One region of the Embleya sp. AB8 genome, then DNA from elsewhere that is predicted to be linked to it. Evidence: riboswitches for the same ligand, from Rfam matches in the RefSeq annotation. Region 1 holds a riboswitch; the other holds the start of a gene.

Region 1 (4,207 bases):
GGGAAGCCGATCACGAAGAAGCCGCCGAAGCGCATGCTCGCGAACAGCGCGACGATCGAGACGACGCCGAGCACGTCGTTGACCGGGATCCGCTCCTGGTAGAGCTGGAAGAGCATGCCGACGCAGAAGAGGAAACTCAGGTAGATCAGGTACTGGCTGTGCAACGGGCCGATGAACTCGCTCAGGATCGGCACGTGGATGTTGGTGCCGTTGGTGTTCTGCGGACCACGCCAGCCGGGGGCGTTCACCAGGTCCATCACGATCCAGCCGTACAGCAGGGCGGTCAGCAACAGTACGAACCGGCGGGATCCGCGCAGCACGCCGGACCAGGCCATCGCCGCGACGACCACGTAGCAGATCATCTCGTAGCTCAGCGACCACAGCGCGCCGTCGAAGCCGGGATCGAACGCGTGGCCCGCCTTCTTACCCGTGGCCAGGATGTTGGAAATGTCCAACTGCCGCAGGCCGGTCCACCAGTTCGCGCGGACGTAGTCGAACGGGCCCTCCCCGTGTCGCCAGAAGCCGTCCAGCGAACCCTGCTGGTGGCGGAACATGATCGGCGCGGCCACGAACGCGGTGAACAACACACAGACCCACAGGCCGGGCAGGATGCGCAGCAGTCGGTGCCACAGATAGCGCCCGGTGGTGGTGCGCATACCGCTGCGGGTGATCAGGAAGCCCGACAGTACGAAGAAGCCGTACACGGACATCCGGCCGAGCCCCACCTGGAGGCCAGTGAACCCGTTGCCCGGTTCGCGCTTGCCGAAGCCACCCAATATGTGCGCGTGTGCCACCACGACCGCTGTCGCCAACAGAAGTCGGATCAATCCGATGCTGTTGTCCCGGCCGGAGAATCGTTCAGCCAGGGTGCCCTGCCGACCCATTCCGAAATCGCGTCGCACGCGGTTCACACCCTTCTTGACGTGGCCGCCGCAGAGCGACGCAGGTTCCCCCCTCGGACGCATGTGCGCCCCGCCCACGAGATCCTGTGCATGGTAACCGGCGGCCCGGCGCCGAATCCGGCACCCCGGGCCGGCGCGCGCCGATCGGCCGGCTCGGGCCGTTCCGACACCCGCCGCAGGCCCCGGATGCCGGATAGGGTCGTCCCATGAAGTGGCTTGTCACCGGCGGTGCCGGGTATATCGGGACGCATGTCGTGCGGGCGTTGCTCGCGGTCGGTGAGGATGTGGTCGTGCTCGACGACCTGTCCACCGGAGCGCGGGAGCGGGTGCCCGAGGGGGTGCCGCTGGTGATCGGCTCGGTGCTCGATCGGGGGGTGCTCGACGAGGTGTTCCGGGGGCACGCGGTGGACGGCGTGGTGCACATCGCGGCGAAGAAGCAGGTGCCCGAGTCGGTTTCGCGTCCCCTCTATTACTACGAGGAGAACGTCGAGGGGCTGCGGACGTTGTTGGCGGCGATGGTGGCCGCCGAGGTGACGCGGATCGTGTTCTCCTCCAGCGCGGCCGTCTACGGCATGCCGGACGTGGATCTGGTCGACGAGGACACCCCGTGTCTGCCGATCAACCCGTACGGCGAGAGCAAGTTGGTCGGCGAGTGGATGATCGGGGCGACGGCGCGCGCGCACGGGATGTCGTACGCCGCGCTGCGCTACTTCAACGTCGCGGGCGCGGGCGCGCCGGAGCTCGCGGACGCGGGCGTGTTCAACCTCGTGCCGATGGTGCTGGAAAAGCTGACGGCGGATCAGCCGCCGGTGATCTTCGGGGACGACTACGAAACCCCGGACGGCACGTGTGTGCGCGACTTCATCCATGTGGTGGACCTGGCCGAGGCGCACGTGGCCGCAACGCGCCGGCTCGCCGCCGATCCGGACGCGCGCCTGGTGTTGAACGTGGGGCGCGGCGAGGGCACGTCGGTGCGCGAGATGGTGGAACTCATCCGCGAGGTCACCGGGTTGCGCTCGCGCACGCCGGAGCTGCGCCCCCGGCGGGCGGGCGATCCGGCCCGGGTGGTGGCGAGCGCCGACCGGATCGGCGCCGAACTGGGCTGGAAGGCCCGGCTCGACACCCCGGACATGGTGGAGAGCGCGTGGGCGGGATGGCGGGCGCAACACGGCTGAGTCGGCCGGCCGCATCGGGTTATCCCGGTATTCCCGGCCATTTGGCCATCGAGTGGCCGGGAACGGTCCTTTCCGGAAGAGATCATCCACTTTGCGCTCAACCGCAAAACGGATAATCGACTTCTATCCGACACAGACTTGTGATCTACGGCGAGGGCTGCTTAGCGTTCGATCCGTCCGTATCCCACACGGACCCCGATCGCCGGTACGCCGAATCCTGTCGCCGGCCGCTCGGGAGGCTGACGAGTACCACACGACAGGAGCGGGGGAACCACAGGTGAACCGCCGCGAACGGCCCCGATCCGGGCGATCGGGCGCCGCGAACGGCTAGGGGTGAAGCCATCTCCTTCGGGAGGTGGCCGGGCTATCGATCTCCGGCCCGAATCCGACAGCTCACCTCGTAGGCGTGGGAGAGGATCAAGCCATGTTGTCCGGAACCGGGCGTCATCGCCGTCGCAGCACCAGCAGGACCACCCGTCTGATCGCCGCGGCGGGTGTCGCCGGCGTCGGCGTCGCCATGCCGATCATCGGCGCGGGCACGGCCCAGGCCGCGTCCGTGAACACCTGGGACAAGGTCGCCCAGTGCGAGAGCACGGGCAACTGGCAGATCAACACCGGCAACGGCTTCTACGGCGGCCTGCAGTTCACCCAGAGCACCTGGCACGAGTTCGGCGGCACCCAGTACGCCACGCGGGCCGACCAGGCGACCAAGGGCCAGCAGATCGCCATCGCCGAGAAGGTGCTCAAGAGCCAGGGCCCCGGCGCGTGGCCGGTGTGCTCGGTCAAGGCGGGCCTCAACCGCGGCGGCTCGAGCGCCGACGTCGACACCGGCTCCTCGGGCTCCTCGGGTTCGGCGGGCAAGACCGCGCCGAAGAGCACGCCCAAGGCGCAGAGCGAGACCACCAAACCGGCCCCGAAGAAGACCGTCGAGGCGCCCAAGGCGCAGACGCCGAAGACCGAGGCGCCCAAGACCGAGACCACCGCCAAGACCGAGACCGCCGAGACGCCGAAGACCGAGCCCGCCGCCGACTCCGCCGCGAACTCGTCCTACGTCGTGGTGGCCGGCGACACGCTCTCCCGGATCGCCGACGCCGCACACGTGCCCGGCGGCTGGCCGAAGCTGTACGAGAGCAACAAGAGCGTCGTCGGGCAGAACCCGGACCTGATCTTCCCGGGCCAGAAGCTCGCGGTCGACGGCACGGCCGCGCCGACCGCCGCCAAGACGGACACCGCACCCAAGACGGACACCACGACCAGGACCGAGGCCGCGCCCAAGGCCGAGGCGGTCAAGACCGAGACCGTCGCCAAGACGGACACGCCGAAGACCGAGACACCGAAGACCGAGACCCCCAAGTCGACCACGCCGAAGGCCTCGACCGCCAAGTCCGACACCGGCGGCGAGCACGCCTCCGGCTCGTATGTCGCCCCGGTCTCCGGCGCCACGCTCACCGCGAGCTTCGGCTCCGGCGGCTCGCACTGGGCCAGTGGCCACCACACCGGCCAGGACTTCGCGGTCTCGACCGGTACCACGGTGCGCGCGGTCACCTCGGGCACCGTCGTGTCGGCCGGTTGGGGCGGCGCGTACGGCAACGAGGTGGTCATCCGGCACGCGGACGGCAAGTACACCCAGTACGCGCACCTTTCCTCGATCTCGGTCAAGGCCGGGATGAAGGTACAGACCGGCCAGAAGATCGCGCTGTCCGGCGCGACCGGCAACGTCACCGGCCCGCACCTGCACTTCGAGGTCCGGACCACGCCCAACTACGGCTCGGCGGTCAACCCGATGACGTGGCTGCGCAGCCACGGGGTCAGCGTCTGAGGTTGGCCTCACGCGCCGGCCGGGCTATTTGGCCTCAGGCGCCGGCCGGGCTGGATTTGGCCTCACGCGCCGGCCGGGCCGGGACGACCCGGCCTCCGGCCGAGGTGGCCTCAAGCGCCGGCCCGGCTACTTGGCCTCAAACGCCGGCCGGGCTGGATTTGGCTCGGCTCGCGACGAACGGTCGCCGGGCCGGGCGTATTTGGTCCGGTTCGCGAGCGACTGTCGCCGGATCGGGCGCATTGGCCCGGCTCGTGACCGACTGCGCACCGCGGGCGCACCTTTCGGGGTGCGCCCGTCATCGCCCGCCAGGG
Region 2 (4,207 bases), on a different contig from region 1:
TTCCAGACCGAGGGTGCGCGCGGCGGCGGCCCCGACCCGACGGAAGCGGGCCGCCTCGCGGTCGCAGAAGATGGCCCCCCACGTGAACGTGGGCACCTCGCGCACCGCCACCGTCTCCGGGAAGAGCACCGCCGAGTCGGTGTCGTAGCCGTCGGTGAAGTCGACGAACGTGATCGGCACGAACATCGCGTTGTCGTAGCGCTCGGCCTCCAACTCGGCCAGCCACTGCGGCCACACCACGCGCAGCAGCACCGCCTCGACATTGCGGTTCGGGTTGCCGTTCTGCGTGGTCATCGGGAACACCACGAGGTGTTCGAGCCCGTCGCGCCGGGACTCCTCCGGGCGAAACGCAACCAGCGAGTCGAGGAAGTCGGGGCGGCCGAAATCGTCCGCCGACCAGCGCTCGAAGTCGGCCACCACCGCGTCCAGATACGCCTCGTCGTGCGGGAACAGCGGCGCGAGGCCGGTGATCGCCGAGGTGATCTCGACGACCAGCGCGCGGGCGGACGGGTGCCCGGTCGGCTCGATCGAACCGTCCTTGGCCTGTAGGGGTCGCAGCGCGGCGACGGCGTTCTTGAGGGCCGGCCACAGCGGGTGGTCGACGGCGGTACGGACGGCTACGCGGGTCATGTTCGGCATGGAACCCTCTCAGCGGAAAGCAGGAACCACGGTCAAGCGAACCTATGTCAAAAGAATTTCACGCCGCAAGGCCATTTCAAACGCAATCTTATCGCCATGAGTACGTTTTGCCCGAATTAGTTGGGATTGCCATCGCGGCGTTTCCGGCCCGGCGACGGCCCCGATCAGGGCTGCTCGCGACCCGTTCACGGATTGCTCACACCCTGCCGACCGGCCGATCACGGAACGCACTCGGAGAAAGACCCAAGATTTCGCCGGCCGAGCCGACGGCCGCTGTGGCTATTGACCGCCGATCCTGCGATCCAGTACGTCCACTGGACCGGGCCGTCGTGCGCGACGGCACCCGATGTGGAGGCGCCGATCATGGGCCGGAGAACCACCAGGAAGACCTCGGTCCCGGCGGGGCCGGGGACCGCGAGCGGCTCGACCGGGGCGGCGACCGCGCACGAGGCGGCGGCGAGCGTACATCCGGTGGACGAAATCCTGCCGCCGGGGCGGATGTTGGTCGGCGCGCTGCAACACGTGGCCACGATGTACGCCGGGGTGGCCGCACCACCACTGATCATCGGCGGCGCACTCGGAAACCGAAGAAGCCGCGGAAACCGAGCCGACCGACGAACTCCCCGCCCCGGCCGCGCCGCTCGATTCGCTCGAACAGGCCGGTCGGGCCTGACCGTTGCCGGCTCCGCCCCCGGACATGGGCGTGGGCCCCGCCGAAGTACTCGGCGGGGCCCACGTGGTGACGCTGGATCAGACGGCGAGCTTGATGCCCACGCCGATCAGGTTCGGGTTGTCCCCGATGACGCCCTTGTTGGCGGCGTGCAGGGCCTGGTAGCCACCCTTGACGCCGAGCTTGGCCGCGATGTCGGACAGCGTGTCGCCGGCCTTCACGGTGTAGGTGCCGGCCGCCGACTTCGGCGCGACCTGCTTGGCCACGTCCTGCTTGGCGGCGGTGTCCTGCTTCGGCTGCGCCGCGATCTTCGGCGCGTTGTCGGTCACCGGCTTGGCCTCGGCCTGGGGCGCGGCCTTCGGCGCGACCGGGGTCTTGGTCTTGCCGGTGGTGGTCGAGGAGTCGGCCGTGGCGGAGGCGTTGCCGCCCTTGCCCAGGCCCGCCTTCACCGAGCAGACCGGCCAGGCGCCGGGGCCCTGGGCGGCCAGGACGCGCTCGGCGACCGCGATCTGCTGGTCCTTGGTGGCCTGCGCGGCGCTGGACGCGTACTGGCTGCCGCCGAACGCGTTCCAGGTGCTCGGGGTGAACTGGAGACCGCCGGTGAAGCCGTTGCCCGTGTTGATGCTCCAGTTGCCGGTGCTCTCGCACTGGGCGACCGCGTCCCACGTGGACGAGGTCGCGGCGTTCGCGCTGCCCGCCATGCCCACGAGGGGAAGCAGGAGACCCGCACCGGCGGCGACGGCGATGCCGGCGCGACGGCCACGAGAGAGCGAACGAACGGGAGCGGTGATGGCACGGAAGGTCATTGATTACCTCGTCGGGCGCCTGCGAAGTTAGCTGTCGGGTTCGGACGAATGGCCCGGCCGCGCCTGAATCAGGCATGGCTTCACCCCAGACCTCGGACCTTGCTCACGCAGGTACCGAGGTCGGCACTTACTTTGGTTCCCCCGCTCCTGCCGCCAGTCGATATCGACTGCATCCCTCGGGCGGCGGCAGGATTCGGCGTACCGCCCGGGGAGTCCGCTTGTGCGAACAACCACGAAGCTACGCACCGGTTCGCCGGGTTGGCAAACATTTCGGGCGCTTTGTGAGGTGCCCCATAGGCGGGAATAACACCGCTTTGCCCGATTTGTCGCCATCCTTGCAGGTCATGGCGCCGGCGTTCACGATGCGCAGCCTCGTGGTCACTCGTGCGTCGACAACGAGCTATTCCGTCGCGGGCAGCTCCACAGGTACGACTACCCGCTCCTCGTCCCAGAGGAACGTCGAACCGCCGGTCGCAAAATTGGCGACGTCGGCCAGCGTGGCCCGCCCCTCGGGCGAATCGAGGGTGGCCTCGAGTTCGGCGCGGGTGTTCGCATACAGCCCCACCACCAGGTAATAGGGCGGTTGCGCGCCGTCGGGGTCGACGTCGCACTTGCCGATGGTCCAGCCGGTCAATCCCGGCATGGTTCGGGCGACCGGGAGATGCTTCTCCCAGTAGTAGGAGTCGAACGCGGCCGGGTCCTCGGGGTGGCCGTAGAGCACGGTCAGCTTGTACATGCCGGATCCTCACTGCTCGTGGTGGATGTCGTACTGCCGGTGGTGGTGCGGATGCAGCCGGTCACGCGCGGTCGTGCCCTACCCCGCGGTGATGGCCTTGAACGCGCGGGCCTGTTCGGTGATGGCCACCTCGGTGGGCAGCCGTTCCATGCTGGAGGCGCCGAAGAAGCCGACCACGCCGGTGGTGTTGGCCAGGACGTACGCGGCGTCCGCGGGTTCGGCGATCGGCCCGCCGTGGCACAACACCAGCACGTCGGGGTTCACCTCCGCCGCCGCGTCGCGCATCGCCTGGACCCGCTGCACCGCCTGGTCGAGCGAAACCGCGGTGGTGGCGCCGATGTTGCCCTTGGTGGTCAGCCCCAGGTGCGGGACCAGGACATCGGCGCCGGCCGCGGCCATCGCACGGGCCTGCTCGGGGTCGAAGACGTAGGGCGCGGTGAGCAGGCCGCGCTCGGCGGCCAGCCGGATCATCTCCACCTCCAGGTCGTAGCCCATCCCGGTCTCCTCCAGGTTCTGCCGGAAGACGCCGTCGAACAGGCCGACCGTGGGGAAGTTCTGCACACCGGCGAAGCCCATCGCGGCGAGTTGGTCCAGGAAGTGCGGCATGATCCGGAACGGATCGGTGCCGCACACCCCGGCCAGCACCGGAGTGCTCCGGACCACCGGCAGCACCTCGCCCGCCATCTCCACCACGATCGCGTTGGCGTCCCCGTAGGGCAACAACCCGGCGAGCGAACCCCGGCCGGCCATCCGATAGCGGCCGGAGTTGTAGATGATGATCAGGTCCACGCCGCCGGCCTCGGCGCACTTGGCCGACAATCCGGTGCCCGCGCCCGCGCCGATCACGACGCCGCCCTGCTCGACCGTCGTGCGCAGTCGGCCCCGCGCCTCGCGTCCGTTCATCTCAGTCCACATGTCCCTTCGTGATCATCTCGTGCAGTCGATCCGCCGCCGCCGTGGCGAACGCCGGATCGTTGATGTCCGTCGCCACCTCGCGCAACTCGACGGCACTGCCCTCGAGTCCGGCGCGCAATGCGTCGAACAACGCCGTATCGGCGACGGAATCGTAGAAGGGCGCGCCCTCGACGTCGATCGCGGAGACCCCGCGCAGCGGGATGTGCAGCGCGGTGGGGCCGGTCGCGGCGACCAGCTTCGCGGCGATCCGCCGACCCAGTTCGGCGTTCTCCTCGGGGGTCGTGCGCATCAGCGTCACGGTCGGGTTGTGCACGTACAGCTGCCGGTCCTCGAAGCGCGCGGGCACCGTCTCGCGCGGCCCGAAGTTGACCATGTCCAGGGCGCCCACGCTGACCACCTGGGGCAGTCCCATCCGGCCGGCCGCGGTCAACCGCTCGGGGC

What was found. A riboswitch is a leader RNA that binds a small molecule or an ion and turns the genes downstream of it on or off. The one in region 1 is predicted to bind cyclic di-AMP.
Region 2: linked by a shared signal. The riboswitch ahead of ABIA38_RS21000 (transglycosylase family protein) and the one ahead of ABIA38_RS19820 (transglycosylase family protein) in region 1 are both predicted to bind cyclic di-AMP.

The regions. Positions count from the first base shown of each region.
Region 1 is NZ_JBMHHY010000012.1:267,134-271,340, forward strand. Features, by position in the region: gene ABIA38_RS19810 (acyltransferase family protein) at 1-902, opposite strand, end outside; gene galE (UDP-glucose 4-epimerase GalE) at 1,109-2,077, shown strand; cyclic di-AMP (ydaO/yuaA leader) riboswitch at 2,308-2,497, shown strand; gene ABIA38_RS19820 (transglycosylase family protein) at 2,502-3,896, shown strand.
Region 2 is NZ_JBMHHY010000013.1:211,655-215,861, reverse strand. Features, by position in the region: gene ABIA38_RS21005 (DUF6421 family protein) at 1-639, opposite strand, end outside; gene ABIA38_RS21000 (transglycosylase family protein) at 1,390-2,010, opposite strand; cyclic di-AMP (ydaO/yuaA leader) riboswitch at 2,116-2,308, opposite strand; gene ABIA38_RS20995 (EthD family reductase) at 2,516-2,851, opposite strand; gene ABIA38_RS20990 (phosphoenolpyruvate hydrolase family protein) at 2,930-3,754, opposite strand; gene ABIA38_RS20985 (Tm-1-like ATP-binding domain-containing protein) at 3,756-4,207, opposite strand, start outside.